Regions from separate parts of the Duffyella gerundensis genome, predicted to be linked through region 4. Evidence: predicted binding sites of a transcription regulator. Region 4 holds the regulator's gene; each other region holds the start of a gene.
What was found. Region 4 encodes LexA, which represses DNA repair genes until DNA is damaged. Its sites were predicted from a motif close to TNCTGTATGTACATACAGNA; they were not measured.

Region 1: a site for LexA is predicted at 2,483-2,502, ahead of EM595_RS08205 (metal-dependent hydrolase). Genes of this name have one in related genera too.
Region 2: a site for LexA is predicted at 4,213-4,232, ahead of EM595_RS06360 (DNA translocase FtsK 4TM domain-containing protein). Genes of this name have one in related genera too.
Region 3: a site for LexA is predicted at 3,797-3,816, ahead of dinB (DNA polymerase IV). Genes of this name have one in related genera too.

Annotation. Positions count from the first base shown of each region.
Region 1 is NZ_LN907827.1:1,770,667-1,778,164, reverse strand. Features, by position in the region: gene hxpB (hexitol phosphatase HxpB) at 1-607, shown strand, start outside; gene kduI (5-dehydro-4-deoxy-D-glucuronate isomerase) at 779-1,615, shown strand; gene kduD (2-dehydro-3-deoxy-D-gluconate 5-dehydrogenase KduD) at 1,647-2,408, shown strand; gene EM595_RS08205 (metal-dependent hydrolase) at 2,523-3,116, shown strand; gene EM595_RS08200 (L-cystine transporter) at 3,287-4,678, shown strand; gene katE (catalase HPII) at 4,887-7,151, shown strand; gene EM595_RS08190 (DUF6515 family protein) at 7,326-7,498, shown strand, end outside.
Region 2 is NZ_LN907827.1:1,378,828-1,386,325, reverse strand. Features, by position in the region: gene lolA (outer membrane lipoprotein periplasmic chaperone LolA) at 1-396, opposite strand, end outside; gene EM595_RS06360 (DNA translocase FtsK 4TM domain-containing protein) at 576-4,148, opposite strand; gene lrp (leucine-responsive transcriptional regulator Lrp) at 4,271-4,765, opposite strand; gene trxB (thioredoxin-disulfide reductase) at 5,287-6,255, shown strand; gene cydD (heme ABC transporter permease/ATP-binding protein CydD) at 6,389-7,498, shown strand, end outside.
Region 3 is NZ_LN907827.1:972,797-980,294, reverse strand. Features, by position in the region: gene EM595_RS04395 (ABC transporter permease) at 1-426, shown strand, start outside; gene EM595_RS04390 (sugar ABC transporter substrate-binding protein) at 454-1,518, shown strand; gene EM595_RS21035 (hypothetical protein) at 1,855-2,076, shown strand; gene dinB (DNA polymerase IV) at 2,727-3,782, opposite strand; gene dpaA (peptidoglycan meso-diaminopimelic acid protein amidase) at 4,034-4,786, shown strand; gene EM595_RS04375 (class II glutamine amidotransferase) at 4,757-5,524, opposite strand; gene lpcA (D-sedoheptulose 7-phosphate isomerase) at 5,563-6,141, opposite strand; gene fadE (acyl-CoA dehydrogenase FadE) at 6,454-7,498, shown strand, end outside.
Region 4 is NZ_LN907827.1:3,446,001-3,453,498, forward strand. Features, by position in the region: gene dusA (tRNA dihydrouridine(20/20a) synthase DusA) at 1-259, opposite strand, end outside; gene EM595_RS15790 (conjugal transfer protein TraF) at 374-1,663, opposite strand; gene zur (zinc uptake transcriptional repressor Zur) at 2,113-2,628, shown strand; gene EM595_RS15800 (CsbD family protein) at 2,696-2,908, opposite strand; gene dinF (MATE family efflux transporter DinF) at 3,150-4,472, opposite strand; gene lexA (transcriptional repressor LexA) at 4,604-5,218, opposite strand; gene EM595_RS15815 (diacylglycerol kinase) at 5,310-5,693, opposite strand; gene plsB (glycerol-3-phosphate 1-O-acyltransferase PlsB) at 5,822-7,498, shown strand, end outside.

The DNA.
Region 1 (7,498 bases), 1.7 Mb from region 4:
CGAGCCGCTGTGGGATCAGGCCGAAAGCGATGTATTTTCGGCATTGGGTATCGACCTGTCGCGGCGCGCTGAGCTGCCCGATACGCTCGGCCTGCGCATCGATCAGGTGGTTCGCATGTGGTATGACGCCCAGCCGTGGAACGGCCCCGATCAGGCTGAAGTGACGCAGCGTATTATCACGCGGGCGCTGTCGCTGGTGGAAGCACAGCGACCGCTGCTGCCAGGCGTTGAACACGCGCTGAAACTCTGTCAGGCAGAAGGTCTGGCCATCGGCCTGGCTTCCGCTTCGCCATTGTTTATGCTGGAGCGCGTGCTGGAGATGTTCAACCTCAGGCACTATTTTTCAGCACTGGCCTCGGCCGAGATGTTGCCTTACAGCAAGCCCCATCCTCAGGTCTATCTTGATGCGGCCGCTAAACTGGGCGTCGACCCGCTGAACTGCGTGACGCTCGAAGACTCTTTCAACGGCATGATCGCCACGCGCGCCGCCCGCATGCGCTCAATCGTGGTGCCAGCCGCCGAAAACCGTGACGATGCTCGCTGGCATGTTGCTCATGTGCAGCTCAGGTCGCTGGCTGAACTCACTGCACTTCACCTGCGCGGCTAAGTACGATAAACAGGCTGCCTGCGCGCAGCCTGATAAACTTTGATCTCGCCTCCAAAACAAATAAAACAGCGTTTCATTTTTATTGAATTAGCATCTCAGGATGCCTATTATTCCTCGGGTACACCGCGATTGCTTCACGGTTCTTTCGCCTTTCATCGCACGAGGTCTGATATGCAAGTCCGTCAAAGTATCCACAGCGACCATGCAAAGCAGCTCGACACTGCCGCACTGCGCCGCGAATTTCTGATTGAGACGCTGTTCACCGCCGATACCTACACCATGACCTACAGCCATACCGATCGCATTATCATCGGCGGCATTATGCCGGTTACGCAAAGCGTGACCATCGGCAGCGAAGTGGGTAAACAGCTTGGCGTCAGCTATTTTCTGGAGCGCCGCGAACTGGGCGTCATTAACGTCGGCGGTCCTGGCGTGATCGATGTTGACGGTACGCAGTGGGAGATCGGCAACCAGGAAGCGCTTTACGTCGGCATGGGCAGACAATCGGTGATCTTCAGCAGCAATGATGCCGCCCGTCCGGCCAAGTTTTATTACAACAGCGCCCCGGCGCACCGCACCTGGCCCGACAAGAAAATCACGCTTGCCGAGGCCTCTTCCACCACCCTCGGCGATGCCGCCACCAGCAACCGCCGCACCATTAATAAATTCATCGTTCCCGATGTGTTGCCCACCTGTCAGCTGACCATGGGATTAACACGCCTGGAAGAAGGCAGCCTGTGGAACACCATGCCGTGCCACACCCATGAGCGGCGCATGGAAGTCTATTTCTATTTCGACATGGATGAAGAGACCGCGGTTTTTCACATGATGGGCCAGCCGCAGGAGACGCGTCATCTGCTGGTGCATAACGAACAGGCGGTCATTTCGCCAAGCTGGTCGATTCACGCCGGTGTCGGCACCAAAAGGTACACCTTTATCTGGGGTATGGTCGGCGAAAACCAGGTATTTGATGACATGGATCCGGTTCAGATCGGTGATTTGCGCTAGGCGCAGCATCCACATTTAAGAGAGCGTAAGCATGATACTGAATGCATTTAATCTGGAAGGGAAAGTCGCGCTGATCACCGGCTGTAATACCGGCTTAGGCCAGGGCATGGCAATCGGTCTGGCCCAGGCAGGCTGCGACATTATTGGCGTTAACCGCTCCGGGCCGGACGATACGCAGGCACTGGTTGAAGCAACCGGCCGCGCCTTTCATGGCATTGACGCCGATCTGATTGACACCCGCGTGGTGCCGGATGTGGTGCAACAGGCGGTCTCAGCGTTTGGCCGCATCGATATTCTGATTAACAACGCGGGAATCATTCGCCGCGAGGATGCGCTGAATTTCACCGAAGCTGACTGGGACGATGTGATGAACATCAACAGCAAAACGCTGTTTTTCCTCTCGCAAGCGGTGGCAAAGCAGTTTATCGCTCAGGGCGGCGGCGGCAAAATCATCAATATCGCCTCTATGCTCTCTTTCCAGGGTGGCATTCGCGTACCGTCGTATACCGCATCGAAAAGTGCCGTGATGGGCCTGACGCGGCTGATGGCAAATGAGTGGGCGAAGCACAATATCAACGTCAACGCCATTGCGCCAGGCTATATGGCGACCAACAATACCGCGCAAATCCGTGATGACGAGGGCCGCAGTCAGGAAATTCTTGGCCGCATTCCTGCCGGCCGCTGGGGTTTGCCGGACGACATGATGGGGCCGGTGGTGTTTCTTGCCTCGTCCGCGTCTGACTACGTGCAGGGTTATACGCTGGCAGTAGATGGTGGCTGGCTGGCGCGCTGATAATTTCGCCGGTCGACACGATTTTCATCTTTGGTTACAGCGTCACATATTCAACTTTACTGGATAAATCCCTATACTGGATGCATTGACAGCCATGTACCCAGGGATTTATCCATGACGGCCGAAGGCCACATCATTTTTGCCGTTGCCAGTGCCATTTTTGCCAAGCGCGCCGAACTTACGCCAGTGCTGGCCCAGGGTGACTGGTGGCACATTATTTCGGCCACGCTGCTGACCTGTCTGCTGCCCGACATCGATCATCCACGATCGCTGCTCGGTCAGCGGCTGCGCTGGTTATCGCATCCCATTGCCCGCATCTTTGGCCACCGTGGATTTACCCATAGCCTGCTCGCCGTGCTGGGCGGGCTGTGGCTGTTTCAGGTCAACATTCCTCAGGGCTGGATTATTCCTGCCGATGTGCTGCAAGGCATGGTGCTGGGCTATCTGAGCCATATTCTCGCGGACATGCTGACGCCAGCTGGCGTTCCGCTGCTGTGGCCGTGCCGCTGGCGTTTTCGCCTGCCGGTGCTGCGCAGTAGTCAGAATGGCAATCAGCTGGAGCGCGTTTTCTGCTATGTGCTGGTTGGACTGGCGCTGTGGTTTCCGCCGGGCTCGTTGCCGTTCGGCGCTGAAGGCTGGACCGCACAGATTATCAATCAGGCGCAGAGCGGCTTTAACCAACTGATAAAGCAGGTCCCTGGTCATTAATCAGCCAGAAAAAACCATTACGTTATAAACAATAACCTTTGGATATAAGGGATGAATTCGCCCTGCTGCTAACATGGCGGCATTATCACTGGGAGGCGGAATAAAACCGCCTGTCCTGACGGGAATACGGTCATTTCTGTCAGGAATATTGTTATTAATGGAGAGTCTGGATGAACATAGCGCTCATTCTTAATATTGTGATTTTCGTCGCCCTGCTACTGCTGCTGGCGAAAATCGGTCGTAACAGCTGGAGCCTCTCCAAACGGGTTTTGACCGGTTTGGTGATCGGCGTGGTATTTGGTCTTGGTCTGCACGCCGTTTACGGCGAGAACGATCCGGTCATCACCGAATCAATCAGCTGGTTTAACATTGTTGGCAACGGTTACGTGCAGCTGCTGCAGATGATTGTAATGCCGCTGGTGTTTGTCTCAATTCTTAGCGCGGTGGCGCGTCTGCACAACGCCTCGTCGCTGGGCAAAATCAGCGTGCTGACCATCGGCGTGCTGCTGGTGACCACCGCCATTTCAGCGCTGGTAGGCGTACTGGTGACTGGCCTGTTCGATCTCAACGCTACCGGCCTGGTGCAGGGTGCCAAAGAGACCGCGCGGCTGGCCGCCATCCAGACCAACTACGCGGGCAAAGTGGCCGATCTCACCGTGCCGCAGCTGCTGCTGTCGTTTATCCCTAAAAACCCGTTTGCTGATTTAACCGGTGCCAACCCAACCTCTATCATCAGCGTGGTGATCTTTGCTGCCTTCCTCGGCGTGGCGGCGCTGCATCTGCTGAAAGATGATAAAGAGAAAGGCGAGCGCGTACTGCAGGCGATCGACACGCTGCAATCCTGGGTGATGAAGCTGGTGCGTCTGATCATGAAGCTAACGCCGTACGGCGTACTGGCGCTGATGACCAAAGTGGTTGGGACGTCTAACCTGCAGGACATCATGAAGCTGGGCAGTTTTGTAATCGCCTCCTATCTTGGCCTGGCGATTATGTTTGGCGTGCATGCCCTGCTGCTGTCGGCCAACGGAATCAATCCGCTGCGCTTCTTCCGCAAGGTCTGGCCGGTTATTACCTTTGCGTTTACCAGCCGTTCCAGTGCCGCCACTATTCCACTGAGCGTGGAAGCACAAACCCGCCGTCTTGGCGTGCCCGAGTCAATCGCCAGCTTCTCCGCCTCGTTCGGTGCCACTATTGGTCAGAACGGCTGTGCGGGTCTCTACCCGACCATGCTGGCAGTTATGGTGGCGCCAACCGTGGGCATCAACCCGTTTGATCCGCTGTGGATTGCCACGCTGGTCGGTATTGTCACGCTGAGCTCAGCCGGTGTTGCTGGCGTGGGCGGCGGGGCCACTTTTGCCGCGCTGATCGTCCTGCCCGCCATGGGCCTGCCGGTGACGCTGGTGGCGCTACTGATCTCGATTGAGCCACTGATCGACATGGGCCGTACGGCACTGAACGTCAATGGTTCAATGACCGCGGGTTCCCTGACCAGCCGCTGGTTAGGTATGACCGACCGCCGCGTGCTGGAAAGCGACGAGCGTCCGGAATTAGCGCAGCGTTAACGCGCGTTAGGCAGTCAGCATAAAGCCGGTGAAAGCCGGCTTTTTTTTATCTGTAAATCATTGAATTACCCTGCACTGGCGCTATTTCAGCACCGACCTTGCGCCATCGGCCGAGGATTATCGCAATTCCCTGATGTTTGTCAGCGTATTAAGGAGGCTGTTCTATAGTTAATGAAGCCTAACGCGACATCCACAGGAGCAATGCGTCATGTCGAAAGAAACCCATAAAAAAGAACTCACTCATACCGCGCCGTTTACCGGTACCGATTCCGTTCAGCCCGCACGCGATTCGCTGGCGCCGGCCGATGGTTCACATCAGCCCTCCGCGCAGCCCACGCCTCCGGGCAAAGAACCCACCGCGCCTGGCAGCCTGAAAGCACCGGATACACACAACGCAAAACTCGATCAGCTTGAGCCTAATCGTAAAAATGGCACCGATGCGCCATTAACCACCAATCAGGGCACGCGTATTGCCAACGACCAAAACTCGCTGCGTGCCGGTACGCGTGGACCCACGCTGCTGGAAGATTTTATCCTGCGGGAAAAGATCACCCATTTTGACCACGAGCGCATTCCTGAGCGTATCGTGCATGCTCGCGGCTCCGCGGCACACGGTTACTTTCAGCCGTACTCTTCGCTGAAAGAGATCACCAAAGCGGACTTCCTCAGCGATCCTGAAAAAATTACACCGGTTTTCGTGCGCTTCTCAACCGTCCAGGGCGGCAACGGATCGGCGGATACCGTGCGCGATATTCGTGGCTTCGCCACCAAGTTCTACACCGATGAAGGTGTATTCGACTTGGTAGGCAACAACACACCGGTGTTCTTTATTCAGGATGCGCACAAGTTTCCCGATTTCGTGCACGCGGTAAAACCGGAACCGCACAACGAAATTCCTCAGGGTCAGAGCGCGCACGATACCTTCTGGGATTACGTCTCGCTGCAGCCGGAAACCCTGCACAACGTAGTGTGGGCGATGTCCGATCGTGGCCTGCCGCGCAGCTATCGCACCATGGAAGGCTTTGGTATTCACACCTTCCGACTGATTAACGCCGACGGCAAAGCGACCTTTGTGCGTTTCCACTGGAAGCCAGTGGCGGGCAAAGCCTCACTGCTGTGGGACGAGTCGCAGAAGCTTACCGGGCGCGATCCCGACTTCCACCGTCGCGATTTGTGGGAATCGATTGAAGCGGGCGACTTCCCGGAATATGAACTGGGCCTGCAGCTGATCCCGGAAGAGGATGAATTCAAGTTTGATTTCGATCTGCTGGATGCCACCAAACTGATTCCGGAAGAGCTGGTCCCGGTGCAGCTGGTGGGCAAAATGGTGCTGAACCGTAACCCGGATAACTTTTTCGCCGAAACGGAACAGGTAGCATTCCACCCTGGTCATATCGTTCCCGGTATGGATTTCAGTAACGATCCGCTGCTGCAGGGCCGTCTGTTCTCCTACACCGATACGCAAATCAGCCGCCTCGGTGGGCCTAACTTCCACGAAATCCCGATTAACCGTCCCGTTTGCCCGTACCACAACTTCCAGCGTCAGGGCATGCATCGGATGGATATCGATACCAATCCGGCAAACTACGAGCCGAACTCCATTAACGATAACTGGCCGCGCGAAACGCCACCGGCACCGTCAGGCGGTGGTTTCGAAAGTTATCAGGAGCGCGTTGAAGGGCATAAAGTTCGCGAGCGCAGCCCCTCCTTTGGCGAATATTATTCGCAGCCGCGCCTGTTCTGGCTCAGCCAGCTGCCGTTTGAACAGCAGCACATTATTGGCGCCTTCTCGTTTGAACTGAGCAAAGTGGGCCGCGCTTATATCCGCGAGCGGGTCGTCGATCATCTGCTGCGTATTGATGTGCAGCTGGCCAGCGGCGTAGCGGAGAACCTCGGCCTGGCGCTTACCGATGAGCAGCTGAACACCACGCCGCCACAGCCGGTTAATGGCCTGAGCAAAGCGGAAAGCCTGAGCCTGTATGCTCAACCGGGCGGCAGCATCAAAGGCCGTCAGGTTGCGCTACTGATTAGCGACGGCGTGAAAGCAGCCGACGTACTGGCCATTTTGCAGGCACTGAAAGCGGAAGGCGTGCATGCCAAACTGCTGGCATCCCATATGGGTCAGGTACGCGCCGATGACGGCTCTGCCCTGCCGATTGACGCCACTTTTGCTGGTCTGCCATCGCTGACCTTTGATGCGGTTATCGTTCCGGATGGCAACATTGATGCCCTGCTGCTCAGCGGCGATGCACGTTACTTCCTGTTGGAAGCCTATAAACACCTCAAGGTGATTGGCCTGAGCGGTGACGCACGTCGTTTTAAAGCGCAGTTCAGCGTCGGCGACGATGAGGCGGAAGAAGGCTTGGTGGAAGATGCGAAAGCGGAAGGCGCCCTGATGAGCGATTTTCTCACCGCTATGGCCGCCCATCGGGTCTGGTCACGCAGTCAGAAAGCCCTGTCCGTTCCTGCTTAACCTCCTCTCTTCGGGGCGCACTGCGCCCCTTTTTCTCCTTATTCCGCCGTCAATCGTGAGCGCTGCGTAAAGAAGACGTTAAGCGTGGTAAGCAGCGGCAAAAAGCCCGGTTTTCTGCTTGTCTTTAGCCTGGCGAGCGCCGATGCTGCGTTGAGTTAACGCAGGAGAAACCGCATGAAAAAACGCATCGTTTCCTTACTTATGCTCACTTTACTGGCGCCGGTTATCGCTTCTGCCCATCCGGGCGATGGCTGGCGCGGCGGCGGCTGGCACGACGCGCCACACGGGCACGGCGGCGGGCATGGCGCCATGCGCTTTTTACCAGAGGCGGCGACGGCGGTATTGAT
Region 2 (7,498 bases), 1.7 Mb from region 4:
ATCGCCCTGCTGTTTGATATTGTACTGCTTCCAGTCATTCGCCTGGTTGCGCGCAATCAGCATAAATGGCGTGTTGCTGGTCGCATCTTTCAGCCAGCTGGCACTAACCTGCTCAACAAACGGGTTGTAGAACCACAGCGATTTGCCATCAGAAATGATGATGCTTTCATCGGGGGCGGTCATATGCCAGTTAAACAGATTCGGTCGCTTAACCCACAGCTCGCCCTGACCGTCCTGCACGTTTGCTCCACTGCCGTCGGTGACTTTCTGCGTAAAGCTGGCGTGGAAACTGTTTACTTTATCAAGGCGCTGCTGGAGTTCGCTGGCACCGTCGGCCAATGCGCTGGCTGATGCAAATGCCGTGAGCACGCAGCAAGAAAGAAGAATCTTTTTCATTTAACGTTTCCTTATTGACCGTTTTTATCCTGTGACAACCGTCATAACCATAGCGTCTGGCCACAGAGCTGCACAGGAGAATTTCCCGAAAGCCTGTTCAGATATGGGGACAACGCTTGAAAAAACAATGGACCAGAGAGTCTGGTCCATTGTGAAAGCCTTAATGCAACGTGTGAGGTTTACATCTCATGAGGCGGTGGAGAAAGTACTTCGCGGTTACCGTTATGGCCTGGTGGCGAAACGATGCCCTGCACTTCCATCTGTTCAATGATACGAGCAGCACGGTTATAGCCAATGCGGAACTGGCGTTGCACACCTGAAATCGATGCACGCCGCTTCTCAACGATAAAGGCCACCGCCTGATCGAACAACGGATCCAACTCTTCATCGCCTTCCAGTCCCAGACTGCCCGCTTCGCTTTCACTGCCCGCGGTGATGCTTTCGATGTACTGCGGACGACCACGTGCCTTCCAGTCACTGACTACCGCATGCACCTCTTCATCGCGCACAAAAGCGCCATGAACACGGATTGGCATCGATGAGTTAGGCGGCATGTAGAGCATATCGCCCATGCCTAATAGCGATTCTGCACCCGACTGATCGAGAATGGTACGCGAATCGATTTTGCTTGAGACGGTAAAAGCGATACGGGTCGGGATGTTTGCTTTGATCAAGCCGGTAATCACATCCACCGACGGACGCTGCGTAGCCAGTACTAAATGTATGCCAGCCGCACGCGCTTTTTGCGCCAGGCGTGCGATTAACTCTTCCACCTTTTTACCGACGGCCATCATCAAATCGGCGAACTCATCGACCAACACCACGATATAAGGCAGTTTTTCCAGCACTGGCGGCGTACTGTCCATGCTATCGCCGGGTTTCCAGAACGGATCGGGAATCGGCCTGCCCATCGCTTCGGCCTGCATCACTTTTTCATTGTAGCCAGCAAGGTTACGCACGCCGAGCGCCGACATCAGCTTATAGCGACGCTCCATCTCACCCACACTCCAGCGCAGCGCATTGGCGGCATCTTTCATGTCGGTAACCACTTCTGTTAACAGATGCGGAATGCCTTCGTAAACCGACAGCTCCAACATTTTCGGGTCGATCATGATGAAGCGCACTTCATCCGGCGTCGCTTTATACAGCATGCTGATGATCATGGTGTTAACGCCGACCGATTTACCCGAACCGGTGGTACCGGCAACCAACAGGTGCGGCATTTTTGCCAAATCGGCCACTACCGGTTGGCCTGCAATGTCTTTGCCCAGCACAACGGCCAGCGGCGAAGGATTGTCGCGGAAGGTGGCGCAATCCAGCACTTCACGCAGATAGACCGTCTGCCGCTTTTTGTTTGGTAGCTCAAGACCCACATAAGGTTTACCGGGAATCACCTCAACCACACGCACCGCAACTGCAGAAAGCGAACGCGCCAAATCGCGAGAGAGATTTGAGATACGCGCCGCTTTGACGCCTGGCGCCAGATCCAGCTCAAAGCGCGTGATAACCGGGCCCGGAGAAATGCCGACCACTTCCGCTTTAACACGGTAGTCAGCCAGACGAGCCTCAACCAACCGCGCCGTCTGCTCAAGTGCGAACATATCTACCGGTTCTTCTTCTTCAGGCGGTGCCGTCAATAACTCCAACACCGGCAATGGCGTTGACGGTTTCTCCATCGGTTGCTCATGACGCACCAGGAACGGATGAAACAGACTATCCTGCATGCTGTTTTTTTCCGGTGTTGGTGCAGCGGGTGCCACCGGCGCGGCGTAAGCGGGCTGGGCTGGCGGCTGTGCCACCGGCGGCTCGGGTGCGACATAACGCGGCACCGGTTCGGGAGCAAACACCGGTTCAGCATCATGCACTTCGGGCTGCACTGGCGGCTGTGCCACTGGCGGCTCAGGTGCGACATAACGTGGTACCGGTTCGGGTGCAAATACCGGTTCAGCATCATGCACTTTGGGCGGCGTTGGCGGCTCGTAACGCGGTGGCGTGTTAACCGGCTGCTGAGCGGACCACTGCGCTGACTGTTGCGGCAGCTCGACTTCAGGCGTGGCAGCGATGGTAAACAGCGGTTCACCGGGTCCGTCGTCGACCAGATCATCCATCGGCGAGAAATCAAACGCGGCGGCTGTATCGATAGAGAAAGCAGGCGCTGGCGTATCTGGCTGAGGCGGCTGATAACGCTGCTGCTGCTGATCGGCAAACTGGCGAGCCAGCGCTGCCTGTTCACGTGCTTCTTCTTCCTCTTTTTCAGCCTGGGGCTGATACTCTTCGCCGTAACGCTGTTGCTGTTGTTCTTGCCAGGCATCGCGCAGTTCCGCTTCCTGTGCCGCATTTTCTACGGCATCCGTGGTCGGTTCTGTAGATGGCTGACGTTGCTCTTCCTGTTTAGCTTTCTCTTCTGCCATGCGCTGTGACGGTAGCTTAATGCCATAGGAAGCGAGCTCGCGGCGCGTTGGCAGCTTAACCGGATTAGGCCGAGGAAGTTCAGGACCAATGCCCTGCTTGACCTGTGGATTAATCTCTTCGCTACTGCTGGCGCTAAATTCCGGCATAAAGGCATGGGCAGAAGCCTGGCTGGCGGCAAAACTCGCCGCCGCTACCGTAGCCGCAGCAGGAATCTGAGCGGGCTGTGAGGGTTGCGGTGAAGAGAAATCGAACGGTGAGGCTGGATCAGTGGTGCCGCGCCAGTTGCCCATAACAGGCTCATCCTCGTCAATCTGCCCTGCAGGGGCAGCATCTTCTGGGATATCGAAGTGATATAGCGGTGGCGTTTCTGACTCAGCCGCTGCGTAATGCGGTGCTGGCTGGCTGGCTGCTAAGGGCTGAGCAGGCGACGCAGGCGGTTGTTGCACCGGCGCGGTTGCCACTGGCTGAGGCTGAGACGCAGCAGCTGGCGGGACTGTTGGCGCAGCGGCCTCAACGGCGGCTGGTGCAGCAGGCGTTTTCGCTACCGGCGCAAACAGCGGATCGTCCAGCTCATCGTTATCGGTATTGTCGTCAGCTGCATGAGCGGAGAGTTTGCGTGGCGGAGCCAGCAGAATATCTTCATCATCTTCTGCAACGGGCGTTGCGCGCTGAATGACCGGCGCCTGCGGTTCATCTTCCTCATCCTGCCAGCGATCGTCATCACGCGAACGGTTACTGGCAAAGGTCAGTACGCCCATGACGACGCCGCCGATTTTTTCAGCGATAGTCAGCCACGACCAGCCGGTATAAAGGGTTAGACCCGCTGCCCAGATGCACAGCAGCGTCAGTGTGCCTGCTGCACCGTTGAACCACGGCGCCATAGCGTTACTTACCAAGCTACCAATTACGCCACCCGACGCAAAATACCAGATATCGTCAGCATTAAGCGCTGCCAGACCACAGGTGGTGATCACCAGCGCCAGCACGCCTATCAGACGTAATCCTACGGCAAAATAGTCGATGTAATCCTGGCGATCGCGCTGGCGAAAGGTAATCCAGCACAGGCCTAAAATCACCGGAGGAATGGCATACGCCATCACGCCAAAGATAAACAGCAAAGTATCAGCCAGCCATGCGCCTACGCCACCACCAAGGTTATGGATCGGTTCATGCCAGGCCGTTTGCGACCAGCTGGGATCGGAGGGATTAAAACTCACTAGTGCTATCATCAGATAAACAGCAAACAGCGCTACGATGATCAGCAAAGCTTCAAGCAGACGACGTCCGCTGCTAAGAGGCTGCAGGGAAACGTCTTTATCTTCTGTATATTCCTGGCTCAAGAGAACTCTCCAGGTGCCCGTAAATAGTGAAGGCAACAGCGCCGGGATAGGAGCCCGACGCTGAACCTGTATGAATTCACAGGAGTGTACCTAAACCCGTCAGGTTTTGCACCTGCCCTGTGTTACCGCGTTTTAATGACAAGGCGGTTGCTCTGTTTCACTTCTTCCATGACCACGTAGGTACGCGTGTCGTTGACACCCGGCAGACGCAGCAGGGTTTCGCCCAGCAGTTTACGGTAGGCGGACATATCTGGCACACGCGTTTTCAGCAGGTAGTCGAAATCACCTGAAACAAGATGACACTCTTGAGTTTCCTCAAGTTTTTGTACCGCGGCATTAAACTGTTCAAACACATCTGGCGCGCCGCGATTCAGAGTAATCTCAACGAAAACCAGCAGTGAGGCATCAAGATAGTGCGGGTTCAGCTGCGCGGTATAGCCAAGGATAAATCCCTGACGTTCCAGGCGACGAACACGCTCAAGGCATGGCGTTGGCGATAACCCCACACGCTTCGACAACTCGACGTTGGAAATGCGTCCATCTTTTTGCAGTTCATTAAGAATATTGCGGTCGATACGATCGAGATCTTTCCCGGGGCGTTTTTTATTATCTACCATTATTATTGTCTCTCTTCATTCCTTCCCTTTGCCTGCCACACCCTGCAACCATTCATTAGCGCAGAGTTTTCTTTGAAAGAGATAAGCCTGTGCCGATCAAAGCACCACCCGAAAAGCACGCACGTTGTCTGTCCACACCATGCTGCCTTTTTGATGTCAGGCTGAGTTTATTGGCTTAATTAGCTAAAACAGGATATTACGCCCGGCCGTTACCGTTAAACACACTCTGCTTCCTCCCTTGTTTTCGCAAAAGCGCAGCCGATTGTCAAAGTAAAACAACCAAAATCAGTACAAGATGCCAGATGGAGTGCTGCTTAACTGTTTTTAAATGGGTAATTTGCGGCAGGTGCACCAGCATCGGCCGTTTTTTGCCCCCTTTTAGCGCAGCAGGCGGAAATTTTCTGATTATCGGCTACACCACTTGCATCTATCGGTAACAAAATCGCACAAGCCTTTTTTTGCCTGCATAATTTGCCTACAATCCTTGGACATGTTGTATGCCGAATAGCAATGGGGAAGTCATGAGTACGGCCAAACACAGTAAGCTACTTATTTTGGGCTCAGGCCCGGCAGGCTATACCGCAGCAGTTTATGCTGCACGCGCCAATCTCAACCCGGTATTGATCACCGGCCTGGAAAAAGGCGGTCAGCTAACTACGACCACCGAAGTTGAAAACTGGCCAGGCGATCCAGAGCATTTGACCGGTCCTTTGCTGATGGAACGTATGCATGAGCATGCGGTAAAATTTAACACCGAAATTTTGTTCGATCATATTCACACCGTCGATCTGCAAAATCGCCCTTTCCGCTTAATCGGCGACAGCGGTGAATACACGGCCGATGCGCTGATCATTGCCACCGGCGCGTCAGCACGTTATCTCGGCCTGCCGAGTGAAGAAGCCTTTAAGGGCAAAGGCGTTTCCGCCTGCGCGACCTGCGACGGCTTTTTCTACCGTAACCAAAAGGTCGCGGTTGTCGGTGGCGGTAACACCGCGGTGGAAGAGGCACTTTATCTGGCGAATATCGCAGCGGAAGTACATCTTATTCACCGTCGTGACAGCTTCCGCGCCGAGAAAATCTTGATCGATCGTCTGATGGATAAAGTGAATAACGGCAATATCGTGCTGCACACTGACCGCGCGCTGGAAGAAGTGCTGGGCGATCAGATGGGCGTAACCGGTGTTCGTCTGCGTGGCAGCCTTGATGAGACGATTACGGAAGAGCTGGATGTGGCAGGCGTGTTCATCGCTATCGGTCACAGCCCAAATACCGCTATTTTTGCCGACCAGCTTGATCTGGAAAATGGCTACATTACCGTTCAGTCCGGTTTGCACGGTAACGCCACGCAGACCAGCATCCCAGGCGTTTTTGCCGCAGGTGATGTGATGGACCATACCTATCGCCAGGCTATCACTTCTGCCGGTACCGGCTGTATGGCTGCTCTGGATGCCGAGCGCTATCTGGATGGTCTGGTTAAAAACGATCGCTAAGTTGTTAATCACTCGATCTTAATTACCACAGGCGACGCTTATGCAGTCGCCTTTTTTATTGTCTCCGTGATACATTTTTCGTCATCCTGAGTGGCGCTTTCACGAGTGCCATCGCCTTTGTAGACGGTCAACGATGAATAAAACGCGTCAACAGTTTCTCAGCCACTGGCTGCGCCAGCAGCGTTCGCATGGTCAGCGCTGGCTTCGTCTCTGCTCGGTGCTTGGCGCGCTTTCAGCGGTGGTGATCGTCCTGCAGGCCTGGACGCTCGCTTCGCTGTTGCAGGCACTGATTCAGCAAAACGCCGACCGCCACGATCTGCTCCCCCTGTTTATCGCTCTCTTCGGCTGCTTTGTGCTGCGCGCTGCGGTTAATTTCCTGCGTGAACGCGCCGGGTTTATGGCTGGCCTGGCGATTCGTCGTGCGCTGCGTCAGCAGGTATTGAACAGGCTACAGCAGTCAGGTCCGGCCTGGATCCAGGGCAAACCGGCAGGCAGTTGGTCGAGCCTGCTGCTTGAGCAAATTGAGGACATGCAGGATTATTACGCGCGCTACCTGCCACAGATGACGCTGGCGCTGCTGATTCCACTGGTCATTCTTTTAACGGTCCTGCCGCTGAACTGGGCCGCCGCGCTGATTCTGTTTGCCACAGCGCCGTTGATTCCGCTGTTTATGGCGCTGGTTGGACTTGGCGCTGCCGATGCTAACCGCCGTAACTTTGCTGCCCTTGCGCGTCTCAGCGGCGACTTTCTTGACCGTTTGCGCGGGCTTGACACGCTGCGGTTGTTTCATCGTGGCGAGGCGGAAAAACAGCATATTGGCCAGGCAACCGAACATTTTCGCCTGCGCACGATGGAAGTGCTGCGCCTGGCCTTTCTCTCTTCAGCGGTACTGGAATTTTTCGCCTCGCTGGCGATTGCCATTGTGGCGGTCTATTTTGGCTTCTCCTATCTCGGCGAGTTGAACTTCGGTCACTACAATAGTGGCGTCACGCTGTTCGCCGGATTTCTGGTACTGGTGCTGGCACCGGAATTCTTTCAACCATTGCGCGATTTGGGCACCTTTTATCATGCCAAAGCGCAGGCGGTGGGTGCGGCCGACGTACTTGAACAGTTTCTCTCACAGGATCATCCCGCGCCTCATCAGGGCATTAACCTGCCCGCTGCTACCGTCTTGAATATTGAGGCCTGCGATTTGGTGATCTGTTCGCCAGCCGGTACGCCGCTGGCAGGGCCGCTGACGTTT
Region 3 (7,498 bases), 1.3 Mb from region 4:
GTGACGCTGGTAGCTCAGCTGGCGCTCTCGCTGACCCGCCATGGCCGCCGCATGTATGCGCTGGGTGGCAACGCGGAAGCGGCACGGCTCTCCGGCATTCGCACTACCCGTTATCGCGTGCTTGCCTATGTGATCGCCTCGCTGCTGGCCGGGTTGGGCGGCATTTTGCTCGCCTCGCGCATCGGTTCGTCGCAGGTCAATGCGGGCAGCGGTTACCTGATGGATGCGGTCGCCGCGGCGTGGATCGGATTTTCGCTTGCCGGTTCCGGCAAACCCAACGCGCTCGGCACGCTGGTTGGCGCGGTGATTCTCGGCGTCTTACAAAATGGTCTGGTGATGCTTTCCGTTCCCTATTACGCCATGGACATTATTAAAGGGCTGGTGCTGGCGATAGCGCTGGCGATTACTTACATTCAGCGCCGCTAAGGCGTTCACAGACAGGGTAAAAAAATAATGAAAACCTTCCGCTGTTCACTGCTGGCGATGAGCCTGCTCGCCGCCGTTCCCGCCTTTGCCGATAGCACCGCTGCGGTGCCGGCAGCCATTGCCAACCATGACGGTCCGGTGCGCATTGCGGTGATCCGCAACCTCGGTTCAGACGATAACACCACGCAGTTTGTTGCCGGTGCTATCCAGCAGGGACGCAAGCTCGGCTTCAAGGTCAGCACTTTTTTAAGCAACGGTGATGATGCCCGCTTCCAGGACTTCGTGAACCAGGCGATCAGTCAGAAATATGATGGCATTGTGCTTTCCCACGGCAAGGCACCTTACGCCAGCGCGCTGGTAAAACGTATCGCCGATGCGGGCATCAAGGTGTCGGTGTTTGATACGCCGGTAGAGGGTACCCTGCCTGGCGTTACCGTCACCGCGCAGGATGACGCCTCACTCGCCTCGCTGTCGCTTAATCAGCTGGTTAAGGATTTCAACGGCAAAGCCAATATCGTCAAGCTGTGGGTCGCCGGTTTCCCACCGATGGAACGCCGCCAGGTGATCTATGAAAAGGTGTTAAAAGAGAATCCAGGCATTAAACAGCTGGAGTCGATTGGTGCGGTCTCCTCCGATGTACAGGGCGATACCGCCAACAAGATCGGTGCCATTCTGGCGAAGTATCCTAAAGGCCAGCTCGACGCGATTTGGGGCGCCTGGGATGCGTTCAGTCAGGGCGCTTACAAGGCGTTGCAGGAGAATGGCCGCACCGAGGTAAAGCTCTACAGTATCGACGTTTCTAACCAGGATTTGCAGCTGATGCGGCAGAAAGCGAGCCCGTGGAAGCAAACGGTCGCCGTGGACAGTAAGCTGATTGGGGCGATCAACATGCGGCTGGTCGCCAAAAAAATCGCCGGTGAAGCCACGCCCGCCACTTATCAGTTCAAGGCTAACGCCATTTCACAGGATCAGCTTAACGGCCAGCAGGGTGCGGTTAACGTCGCCACGCTGAATAAGATTATCCCCGGCTGGGGCGAGAGCACGGATTTTGTCTCGCCGTGGTTTGCGACGCTGGCGGCTCAAAATAAGTAGTGGCATTGCTGGCTGGCAATGGGGGCAGCTTCCTGTGGCCGGAAAGGCCGGTTTTTTGCCTGGCAGGCGGCGTTAAGGTCAATGTCTTAAGGTCAACGTCTTAAGGTCAACGTCTTAAGGTCAACGTCTTAAGGTCAACGGCCATTTCGTTCTGCCCTTCGGGCCGCCCGAGCAGGGGCGGCAGTCGCCCCGCCCCTGCACCCCGGCTATCCGGCAAACACAACCGCCCGCCGCAGGCGGGTACCCTCGTCAGTTCACATTTCTTCACGGACCGCTCGCGATTCGCTCCCCGCTCAGCGCTCCCTTGTCCCGCCATCCATGGCGGGACATCCTGAAATGTTCACCTCCTCAGCGGTGGTGATGCCTCCTCAACGTCAAAACCCAGGTCAAAACCAAAACACCAAAACACCAAAACACCAAAACACCAAAACACCAAAACACCAAAACATAAGACACTTCAAAAGCACTTCAAAAGCACTTCAAAAGCACTTCAAAAGCACTTCAAAAGCACTTCAAAAGCACTTCAAAAGCACTTCAGACTTGGGATACAAACCGTGAGTTATTGCACTGTTATATCTATATTGCCGTCTCGAGTGCTTCCAAATCAGGACTGGGACTGGAGTTGGATAGATATTCATTTTGGGGTTTGAGGTTTGAGGTTTGAGGTTTGAGGTTTGAGGTTTGGGATTTATTTAAGACTTTGCTTTTAATCTATTGGGTTTTGACCTGGGTTTTGACCTTGAGGAGGCATCACAAACGCCGAGGCAAAAGCGTTTTCCAGGGCGAGCCGCAGGGATGCGGCGAGAGGGCGCGCTGAGCAGGAGCGAATCGCGTCCGGTCCGTCAGGAAAAGGGTTTTGCTGAGGGTACCCGCTTTAGCGGGCGGTTGTGTTTGCCGGATAGCGCGGGTGCAGGGCCGGGGCGACTGCCGGCCCTGCTCGGGCTGCCTTCAGGCAGAACGAAATCGCCGTTGACCTGGCCTTTAAGCAGCCAGCCTGCAAGGCAGAACGAAATCGCCGTTGACCTGGCCTTTAAACAGCCAGCCTTCAGGCAAAACGAAATAGCCATTGACCTGGCCTTTAAACAGCCAGCCTGCAAGGCAGAACAAAATGGCCGTTGACCTTAAAGACGTTGACCTTAAAGCCTGCCGCCAGGCAAAATCCTCTGGCCTTTCCGGCCACAGGAAGCCGCCACGTTCCCGGCCTGGAATCAAATCTCTAATAACAGTTGTCGCTCCAGCTGCGGATCCATCAGCGTCACGTGCAGCCCCACCAGCCGGACGCCGCGACCAGCGCGGCGTTCATTCCAGGCTTCCTGCGCCACGGCGATCAAATCCTCTTTGTTTAACACCGGCCAGACGTGCTCCTGCGTGGTCTGCTGGAAATCGTTGAACTTCAGCTTCACGCCCTGCCGGGCGATATGGCCATCGGGACGGATTTGCGTCAGACGACGTTCCAGCTCCTGATAAAGAAAATCGATGATCTCCAGGCACGCTTCCCAGCTGTGAATATCTTCCGACAGCGTGCGCTCAACGCCCACCGATTTGCGCTCTCGCTCAACGATAACGCCGCGTTCATCGATACCGTGGCTGCGCTCCCACAACACGCGGCCAAATTTACCAAAACGCTTGAGCAGCAGCGCCACATCCGCCTTTTGCACGTCGCCACAGGTGATTAGCCCCAGTTCCTGCAACTTTTTGGCGGTGACCTTGCCCACGCCCGGAATCTTTTCCAGCGGCAGCGTCAGCAAAAACGGGTGCATTTGATCCGGCGTGATCACGAACTGGCCGTCAGGCTTGTTGAGATCGGAGGCGATCTTGGCGAGAAACTTGATCGGAGCGATGCCTGCCGAGGCGGTGAGATTCAACTCGCGTTCGATCGTCTGGCGGATCTCACGCGCGATCAGCGTGGCGGAGCCGTGGCAGTGCGGGCTGTCGGTCACATCGAGATAGGCTTCATCCAGCGACAGCGGTTCAATAAAGGTGGTGTAGCGGGAAAAAATTTCGCGGATAGCGGCCGACGCTTCTTTATAGGCGTCAAAGCGGCCAGGCAGCAGGCGCAGATGCGGACAGAGTTTCAACGCCGTCATGGTCGGCATTGCGCTGCGCACACCATATTTTCGTGCCGGATAGTTGGCGGTGCTGATCACGCCGCGCTGTACCCGACTACCACCAATGGCAATAGGAATATCACGCAGGCTGGGATCGTCACGCATCTCCACCGCAGCATAAAAGCAGTCCATATCGACATGAATGATTTTGCGCATAGCCCCTCCGCGAATACTGGACAAGTATACAGTCAGGAATTTTCATCGCAACTGGCACAAGGGCCGCTGTGTTACCGGTGAGACCCGGCCTCACCTTTAAAACATTTTTAATTGATTAATACCCAGGTCGCCATCTTGCTAAAAAAACAAACGATGATAATGTGGCGCAGCGATAGCGGATATTTCCGAGAATGCAAGTGACAGACGCCTTTCGGCGTTGCAGTTCAACCCTCTTTTTCAAAGGCAATACGATGGGCAAAATCGCATTACTGTTTGCGATGATTCTTTTGCCAGCGCTCAGCTGGGCAATGACACCTGAACCGGTTCAACCTCTGGCCCCGGTCAGCAAAGAATTAAAGAAACAACTTTTGGGCACCCCGGTTTATATCCAGATTTTTAAAGAAGAACGCACGCTGGAACTGTATGGCAAGATCGGCAATGAGTTTCGCCTGCTCGACAGCTATCGCATCTGTAACTTTTCCGGCGGATTAGGGCCGAAACGTCGCCAGGGCGATTTTAAAAGCCCGGAAGGATTTTACAGCGTTAAGCTCAACCAGCTGAAACCAGACAGCCGCTTTTACCGCGCAATCAATATTGGTTTTCCTAACCAGTACGATCGTGAGCAGGGTTACAACGGCAGCTATCTGATGATTCATGGTAACTGTGTGTCAGTGGGCTGTTACGCCATGACCGATGCCAAAATGGATGAGATTTTCAGCTTTGTGGATGCTGCCCTGCGCAACGGTCAGCCGGAAGTTGCCGTAAGCATCTATCCGTTTCGCATGACCGACAGCAACCTGCAGCGTCATCGCAATTCGGTATACGCCGCGTTCTGGAAGCAGCTACAGCCGGGTTACGCCTGGTTTGTGAAGTACCGCCAGCCGCCGCATGTCGCCGTCAATGCCGGACAATATGTGATGAACAACAGCAACAGCAGCGGCACTTTCCTGCCGGACAGCGAGGCGGCTTCCCGCTCATTCCTCGCGCTCACCCAGACAAAATAGCTGCCATTCACCTGGCGCGATGCGGTGCCAGGTTTCATTGCCGGTTAACGGCTGGGTTGCAATCACTGTGACCACGTCATTGGGCGTGGTCTGCTTCTGAAAGTCGATTTCCACATCCTGATCCAGCAGCTTCGCCTTACCAAACGGCGCCCGTCGCGTAATCCAGTAAAGATTGGTCGAACAGAACGCCATTAAATAACGGCCATCCGACAGCAGCATATTAAACACGCCCTTCTGCCGCAGTTCGCCTGCCAGCTCAGCGACATAGCGAAATACCGCCCGCCAGTTTCCCGGCGTGCGCGGATAGCGCGTTGCCAGCTGATGCAGAATCCAGCAAAACGCCTTTTCACTGTCGGTTTCACCCACTGGACGAAAGTTACCGGTTTCCAGCCCGCGATAGCCCTTTAACTGACCGTTATGCGCATAGGTCCAGTGTTTGCCCCACAGTTCACGAGTAAACGGATGGGTGTTTTCCAGCGAGACTTCGCCGCGATTAGCCTGGCGAATGTGGGCCACCACCGAACAGGATTTGATCGGATAATCCTGCACCAGCCGCGCAATCGGCGAGTTATAGCTGGGCTGCGGATCCTTGAAGGTCCGGCAGCCTTTGCCTTCGTAAAATGTGATTCCCCAGCCATCCTTATGCGGGCCGGTGCCGCCACCGCGCTGCACCAGACCGGTAAAACTGAAACAGATATCCGTGGGGACATTGGCGCTCATCCCGAGCAGTTCACACATAAGGGCCTCACATCGTGGTGATCAGCAACAGCAGCGAATTATTTCGCCATCTCTTTTTCGATCAGCAGCATCAGGATATGAATCACTTTGATGTGAATCTCCTGAATACGATCGGCATAGCCAAAATGCGGTACGCGGATTTCGATATCCGCCGTGCCAGCCATTTTGCCGCCATCTTTGCCGGTCAGGGTGATCACCTTCATGCCCTGCGCGCGGGCAGCGTCGATCGCTCTGATAATGTTGGCAGAATTGCCCGAGGTCGATAACCCCAGTAGCACATCGCCAGGCCGCCCTACCGCTTCAACATAACGCGAAAAAACATACTCATAGCCAAAATCATTGCTGACGCAGGAGAGATGGCTCACGTCAGAAATGGCGATGGCCGGATAGCCCGGGCGATCTTCGCGATAGCGACCGGTCAGCTCCTCGGCAAAATGCATGGCGTCACAATGCGAACCGCCGTTACCGCAGGAGAGCACTTTCCCACCCGCTTTGAAGGCGTCAGCCAGCAGCACCGCCGCCCGTTGAATGACATGAATATTGGCATCGTCGCTCAGAAATTTAGTCAGCGTTTCTGCTGCTTCGTTGAGTTCTGAACGAATAATATCCTGGTACATGTTGGGGTCCTTGGAATAAGAGAGGTCACACCGAGTTTACCGGAATGGCGAGGGAGCGGAAAGCGCCCGCCGTGGCACGGGTCACATTATAGCGGTGCGAAAATAACGTGGCGTACCGCCAGCCGTTTTTGTTGTTTCATTTGCCTGACAACCGCAAAAAATAGCGTCGCCATGCTGCCGCGAAAAAGATTCTGTGAGGCAAGTTGTAATTATTATGTAAACCGATTGATCGCCATGCCGCTCTGCACTACACCAGGATAATAACAACAGGTCAGACCTCTTACATCTTCCCCACAACCGGAGCGGTTCACTATGATGGTTCTCAGTATCATCGCAACGCTGATGCTCATCGGCGCGCTTTTTTATCATCGCGTATCACTGGCGGTGAGCAGCATGCTGCTAATTATCTGGTTCGGCGCCCTCGCGCTAGCCTCCTTCTGGTCGGCATGGCCGCTGGTGATTCTGGCGCTGGTGCTGATTCCGCTGAACATTCTGTCGATACGGCGCGCACTGTTTTCGAAACCGATGCTGCGCACGTTTCAAAAAGTGATGCCGCCGATGTCACGCACGGAAAAAGAGGCGATTGACGCGGGCACCACCTGGTGGGAAGGCGAGCTGTTTCGCGGCAAGCCCGACTGGCAAACCCTGCACGCCTATCCGCAGCCGCGCCTGACCGAAGCGGAACAGGCGTTTCTCGATGGGCCGGTAGAAGAAGCGTGTCGCATGGCCAACGATTTCCAGATTACCCATGAGATGGCTGACCTGCCGCCTGAACTGTGGGCCTATCTGAAGAAGCACCGTTTTTTCGCCATGATTATCAAAAAAGAGTATGGCGGCCTGGCGTTTTCCGCCTATGCACAATCCTGCGTGCTGCAAAAACTCTCCGGCGTCTCCGGCATTCTGGCGATCACCGTGGGCGTGCCTAATTCACTGGGTCCGGGCGAACTGTTGCAGCATTACGGCACGCAAAAACAGAAAGATCACTATCTGCCACGCCTGGCGCGCGGCGATGAAATCCCCTGCTTTGCCCTGACCAGCCCGGAAGCGGGTTCGGATGCCGGTGCCATCCCCGATGTCGGCGTGGTCTGTATGGGTGAATGGCAGGGTGAGCAGGTGCTGGGCATGCGGCTGACCTGGAACAAGCGTTACATTACGCTGGCGCCGATCGCCACCGTACTTGGCCTGGCCTTTAAACTCTCCGATCCGCAGCATCTACTCAGCGATAAAGAAGAGTTGGGCATTACCTGTGCGCTGATCCCGGTTAAGACGCCCGGCGTCGAAATTGGTAAGCGCCATTTCCCGCTGAACGTGCCGTTCCAGAACGGTCCAACCCGTGGCGAAAACATTTTCGTGCCGC
Region 4 (7,498 bases):
AACCGCGTGCTTCCGCCAGCGCCGCACACTGCGCCAGCGCAGCCGGATCGCTGCCGCCCAGCTGCAAGGCAACCGGATGTTCCTGCTCGCCGAAAGCCAGGTAATCGCCTTTGCCATGAATAATGGCGCCGGTGGTGACCATTTCGGTATAGAGCAGCGTATTGCGCGTTAACTGGCGATGGAAATAACGGCAGTGGCGATCGGTCCAGTCGAGCATGGGCGCGATAGAAAAACGTTGGCTGGGGAATTTTTCGGTCATGAAAAGCGGCGGGTCCGATTGTTAACATGTGCTGATAATGTGCGCGATCATAACATAAAAAACGGGGCCACCCAACGATGGCCCCGCTCTGTCAGTATCATCACGCTATGCACATCAGAAGGTGAAACCGATCTTCGCCATTGCGCCCCAAGTCTTGTCTTCGCCTGCCGAACCGGCCAGATCGAGATGGACACTATTGTTAAATGGCGACAGGCCAAAACCGCCAGTCACGACATTTTTGTCGTTTGATTTCATATCAGCACGGTAACCGCCACGCAGCTGCAGCCAGTCAAACAGGCGATATTCCGCACCCACGCCAGCATACTGACTGTCACCTTCGGTTTTAAATCCTTTGGTCGGCGTCATATCAACATCAAAAGCGGTGGTCAGACGGTCGGTGTGCCATGACACCCCCCCGGTAACCAGCGGACGGATTTGATAGGTATCTTTAAAGCCGTTGACTTCTTTGGTCTCGATATCGCGTGCAATCAGGTTCTGCGCGCTGAGGCCCAGCGTCCAGTTTTCGCCCACGTCGGTGGCAATACCGGCGTCAACGTTGAAACCGGTGTCGTCTTTACGATACTGATTGTTGGTCACGTCATCTTTATCGTAGGTATAAACCGCGGCCTTGTAGTTAAACAGCCAGGACTGCTGAATTTTTGGCGTGACGCCCACAGAAACCGGATGGCCTGCTACGTCAAACTGATGCGCCATGGCGATACCGTAATCGGCTACGATCGCGGCCAGGCCAGTGGCACTGGAAGTCAGACGGTCTTCATCGCCGCGAACGGGAATGCGCTTGCCGTCAGCAATCTGCTGCAAATAATCGATATCACCCTGATTCACATCGGTACTGAGGCTAACGGTGCCATACCCTTTAGCAACAAAGGCGAACGGCAGCGTCTCGTTAGGCACCGTCACTGCCAGCGCGGCACCCGCTTTGCCCTGCGACTTGTTGTTGCGCAGATCGCGCAGCTTGTCCGCCATATCGCCAGCGGCAACCCGCACCTGCGCATTGAGGCGTTGAAGCTCGGCAAGACTTGCCAGGGTAGGTCGTGTGGTGAAACTGGTAGTCGGCAGGCTGTTGATAACGTCCTGATAACGGTCAACGGTATCCACCACGTCATCAATCTTATCAACCATTTTATCTTTATCGCTGATCTGCACACCGGCCGAAGGCAGGATGATGTCAACGTGTGATTCCACCGGCGCTTTGGTCATTAACGCCGGGTTAGCCAGTGCCGCCGTTCCCCAGTTTGATGAGGCAACGCCTGTGCCACCCATGGCATCGTTACGGGCATCGAAATAGTTGCTGGCCGCTAATGTTGTAAACGGAACACAAATTAAGGCATTGAGAAGCGCTACGCGGCAAAACCTGATTTGAGAACCAGAAAATTTTTTCATTGACCTGCTACCACCTGCATAAAAAAGAGAATAAACGGATTTTTTCCTGATGGCATCATGCGCTCAGGACGGTTTTTTATTGCTGTGAATTCAGGGCTATCAGTAGGGTTGTTCGAGTGATTGCTTAATTATCAACCACTTCGATTATTATTGATTAGCTAATCTTCTGTTTGAGCCTGTTTTGCTGGCATTGCGTTAGCTGGCCTGAACATTAGCGTGATCTTTTTAAGCATGCAAATCATAAATTTGGCAGCTACAGCGGTGCTCAGCGGGTTTACTATAAGGGAATCTGTGTAGCCAAATTAACGATTGCAGCGCATCTGACCGTTGATACCATTTATAACCAGAGAATATGGTAAAAAAATGACGGTCTGCCAGGCAGATTCTCTCCGTCGGCTTTAATGCCGTGTTGTGATAACATAACAAGTCATTATTAGCGGAGAACCCACATGAACACCTCGGTAACAGAGCAAATTCTTTCGCAGGCGGAAAAATTGTGCCAACAACGGAGTGTGCGACTGACGCCGCAGCGGCTGGAAGTGTTGCGCCTGATGAGCGAACAAAACGGCGCTATCAGCGCCTATGATCTGCTGGATCAACTACGCATCAGCGAGCCTCAGGCCAAGCCGCCTACTATTTATCGTGCGCTGGATTTTTTACTGGAGCAGGGTTTCATTCACCGTGTGGAATCAACCAACAGCTATCTGGTATGCCATCATTTTGATCATCCGAAGCATACGTCGGTGATGCTGATTTGCGATCGTTGTGCATCAGTCAGCGAGAAGCATGCACACGGCGTGGAAAAGACTATTGAGGAACTGTCTGAAGCGACGGGATTTACGCTGCATCATAGCGTGATTGAAGCGCATGGGCTGTGTACGAACTGTGCGGAAGTGGAATCCTGCGTGCGTCCTGAAGCGTGCGATCACGATCATTCAGTGGTGAGTAAAAAACGCGGAAAGTAGAGAATATTTAGAGGAGAGGCACATCCGTGTGCCAGGGTAGGAGCATCATCCTGAAATGATTGATGGCTTACCAGCGATAATCTTTGTTCTCGCTTTCCCAGGTTGAAACTTCTTTCTCAGCTTCATCCTTCGCATAACCATATTTTTCCTGAATCTTGCCGACCAGCTGATCGCGTTTACCTTCAACGACGGTCATGTCGTCATCGGTCAGCTTGCCCCATTTTTCTTTCATTTTCCCTTTGAACTGTTTCCAGTTACCGCTGGCTTCGTCTTTATTCATAATAGTGCCCTCGACTTAGGTTCTACAGCTGAAAATTAGCGTTTACTTATGCAATAGCTCAAGAAAACGGGATAAAACGCTGCTTAATTGCGTTTCATAAGGTTAATTGTAGCTGAAAGCCGTGAGTTTGCCGTTTGGTTTGTAAAGGAAGGTTTTTTGCGCAGAGTAATGAATAGCTGACTGAAAAAAATGACATTTAATCAGTTAGTTAATATATGCCGCTGAAATATGTCAAAATATTTCAGGAAGGGATCCAGCTGCCTTTTTGCCAGTGTTTGTGCCAGATTAGCCACAGGCTGACACCACGCAATAGCAGGAATACGGTCATCGCCAGCCATAAACCGTGGTTGCCAAGCCAAGGCAATGTGCACAGCGTCAGGCCATAACCGGCAGCAGCGACTGCCATGCTGTTACGCATCTCACGACCGCGCGTCGCCCCGATAAACATCCCGTCCAATAGATAACACCAGACTCCGGCCAGAGGCATAACGACCTGCCAGATAAGATAGTGTCCGGCCAACTCGCGCAGGGATGCCAGTGACGTCAGCATGTTGATAATGGCATTGCCAGCGAGGGCATAAATAACGGCGAAAACCAACGCTACCAGTCCAGCCTGCCGACAGGATGCCTGCCAAACCGCCATCAGTTGTCGGCTATCTCTGGCTCCACACGCTTCGCCGGAATAGGCCTCAACCGCATAGGCAAAGCCATCGAGCGCGTAGGCGGTAAAAGTGATGAACATCAGCAAAATAGCGTTAGTTGCCACGATTTCTGGGCCGAGCCGCGCAGCAAGAATAGTCAGGGAGGCGAAGCAGAGTTGTAGCAGCAGTGAACGCAGCAGGATATCGCGATTCAGGCGTAACAAGCGGCTGATGTCGCCGCGCCAGCCCGCTTTGAGCCATTGCCAGCGCAGACCGCGCAGCCGGGCGACGTGCCAGACCATACCCAGCCCGACCAGAAAGGTAAGATACTCAGCCACGGCCGTCGCCGTTGCGGCTCCCGCCACACCGTAATCCAGCCCGAGCACTAGCCACAGATCCAGCAGGATATTCACCAGATTGCCCACCACCAACAGGATCACCGGCGCACGTGCATATTGCACGCCCAGCAGCCAGCCGAGGATAACCAGATTGGCCAGCATCGCGGGCGCACTCAGCCAGCGGATATGCATAAACAGCGCCGCCTGCTGCTGCACCGCAGGGTCACCGCCGACAATTTGCATGGCAACATGGGTAATCGGCTCGCGCAGCAGGACCAGAATAATGCCGGCAACCAGCGCCATCAGCAACGGCTGTACCAACGCGCGCGCCAGTGCCGGTTTATCACTGGCACCATACGCCTGAGCGGTCAGACCGGTGGTGCTCATCCGCAAAAAGAGCAGCAGCATAAAGACAAAGCTGGTTAGCGTGGTGCCAACCGCAACGCCGCCGAGAAAGATCGGGCTATCGAGATGGCCAATAACGGCGGTATCCACCAAACCCAGCAGCGGCACGGTGATATTAGAGAGGATCATTGGCAGAGCGAGCCGCCAGAGGTTTTTATCAGTTGCGGTAAAAAAGCGCATTGACGTGTTTATCATCCATGGGCGCAGCAGACAAAAAAGCGAAAGGGTAATGAGCGCGCAGATGCGGCCGCATTACTGCATGGCCGCATCATTATGACTGTAATCGCGTTAACGGATTCTGAGAGTCAGAATCAGGACCATTGGCCGTTACGAATAACGCCAACGGCCAGCCCTTCAATCGTGAGCGTTTGTTCTCTCAGATCGATAACGATAGGCTGAAAATCGTTGTTTTCTGGCAGCAGCTGTACGGTGTTGCCCTGTTTCTTCAAACGTTTCACGGTCACTTCATCATCAATGCGCGCCACGACCACCTGGCCATTACGCACATCCTGAGTTTTATGCACGGCTAACAGATCGCCATCCATAATCCCAATATCTTTCATCGACATGCCGGTCACGCGCAGCAGGAAATCCGCGCTTGGCTTGAACAGGTTAGGATCAAGCTGATAACGCCCTTCGATGTGCTCCTGCGCCATAATCGGCTCGCCCGCGGCAACCCGACCAATCAATGGCAGGCCTTCGCTGCTCTCTTCTTCCATCAGCAACCGAATGCCGCGCGAGGCGCCAGAGATAATTTCAATCACGCCTTTACGCGCTAATGCTTTCAAATGCTCTTCAGCCGCATTCGGCGAACGAAACCCAAGCTGGGACGCAATTTCAGCACGCGTTGGTGGCATACCACTTTGATTGATATGGTCGCGAATCAGGTCATAGACCTGCTGCTGCCGTGCTGTTAATGCTTTCATTTCGCCCCCTGGTTGTTTATACAGTCGCTGTGAGTATATACAGGTATATCCTGCTTGCAAACTTATAATTGTGTAAAAAATAGCTATTTAACTAATTTTGGAAAACATTGCGCAAATGAGGCCAAAGCAGCATTACCCAAATAAAAACAGCCAGTAAAATCGTTAGCAGCACGGCCGCGGAACCCATGTCTTTCGCCCGACCTGAAAGCGCATGAAATTCGCTGCCAATACGATCCACTACGGATTCAATGGCGCTATTTAGAATTTCAACAATGATCACCAGCATAACCGACCCAATGAGCAGGACGCGCGTGATGGCATCGACCTCCAGCGAACAGGCGATGGCGATCGCAATCAGACCCGCAACGGCTTCCTGACGAAAAGCCGCTTCGTGTTGCCATGCGGCCTTGATGCCTTTCCATGAATAGCCTGCCGCATTCACGATACGTTTGATTCCGGTAATGTTATTTGCCATGCCGGTGGAACCCTTTTAAATAATTAACGTCAATGTCAGGGTGGCGCACGAATTGCAACACCACAGATCTTCGCTGCGCTTTCTGCTATGCTTGCGGCGCTTTGCTAACAAGAGGCTTCATGTTGTCTATGTCAGGTTGGCGTAACCTTTACTATAAGTTGTTGAACGTACCGCTTTCATTTCTGGTGAAAAGCAAGGCTATTCCTGCCGAGCCTGTGGCTGAATTAGGGTTGGATACATCGCGTCCTATTATGTATGTATTACCCTATGATTCAAAGGCTGACCTGCTGGCATTACGCACGCAGTGTCGCAAGCAGGATCTGCCCGATCCGCTGGAACCGCTGGAAATTGACGGCATGTTGCTACCACGGCACGTCTTTATCTATGACGGCCCGCGCGTTTTCCCCTATTACGCGCCCAGTGTGCAATCCGTTAAAATATTCCATGATTATCTCGACCTGCACCGCAGCAATCCGCACCTTGATGTGCAGATGGTGCCGGTGTCGGTGATGTTTGGCCGTGCGCCAGGCCGGGAAATTCAGGGCGAACCCCGTCCCCATCTGCGCGATCTTAACGGCGTACAGAAATTCTTTGCCGTCTCCTGGCTGGGCCGCGACAGCTTTGTGCGTTTTTCGCCAATGGTCTCGTTACGCCGCATGGCGACCGAGCACGGCACTGACAAGCGCATTGCGCAAAAACTGGCGCGGCTGGCACGCATTCATTTTGCTCGCCAGCGTCATGCGGCAGTGGGTCCAAGCCTGCCTGCCCGTCAGGATCTCTTCAACAAGCTGCTGCAGTCGAAAGCGATAGCCAAAGCGGTTGAAGATGAAGCGCGCAGCAAAAAAGTCTCTCATGAAAAAGCGCAGCAAAATGCCATTGAGCTGATGGAAGAGATTGCCGCTAACTTCTCCTATGAAGCGATTCGGGTAACCGACCGCGTGATGGGCTGGACGTGGAGCAAACTTTATCAGGGCATCAACGTTAACGGCGGCGAACGCGTGCGCCAGCTGGCGCAGGATGGCCATGAAATCGTATATGTGCCCTGCCATCGCAGTCACATGGATTATCTGCTGCTCTCCTATGTGCTTTATCATCAGGGACTGGTGCCGCCGCATATCGCCGCAGGCATCAATCTTAATTTCTGGCCAGCCGGGCCGATTTTCCGTCGCCTGGGCGCTTTCTTTATTCGTCGTACCTTTAAGGGCAATAAGCTCTACGCCACGGTATTCCGTGAATATCTGGGCGAGCTGTTTACCCGCGGCTACTCGGTAGAATATTTTGTCGAGGGCGGACGCTCACGCACCGGCAGATTGCTCGATCCCAAAACCGGCACGCTGGCGATGACCATTCAGGCGATGCTGCGCGGCGGCAACCGCCCTATCACGCTGGTGCCTATCTATATCGGCTATGAGCACGTTATCGAAGTGGGCACCTACGCCAAAGAACTGCGCGGTGCGGCAAAAGAGAAAGAAGGCTTTATGCAGATGCTGCAGGGCCTGCGCAAGCTGCGCAATCTCGGCCAGGGCTACGTGAACTTTGGTGAACCGCTGCCGTTGATCACCTATCTCAACAATCAGGTACCGGAATGGCGCGATTCTATCGATCCGATCGAAGCGCAACGTCCAAGCTGGCTGACGCCAACCGTGAACGATATTGCCCAGAAGGTCATGGTGCGCATCAACAACGCCGGTGCCGCGAATGCGATGAACCTGTGCGTTACCGCGCTGCTGGCGTCGCGTCAGCGCTCACTGACCCGCGAACAGCTGCTTGAACAGCTCGACTGCTATACCCAGCTGTTGCGTAAC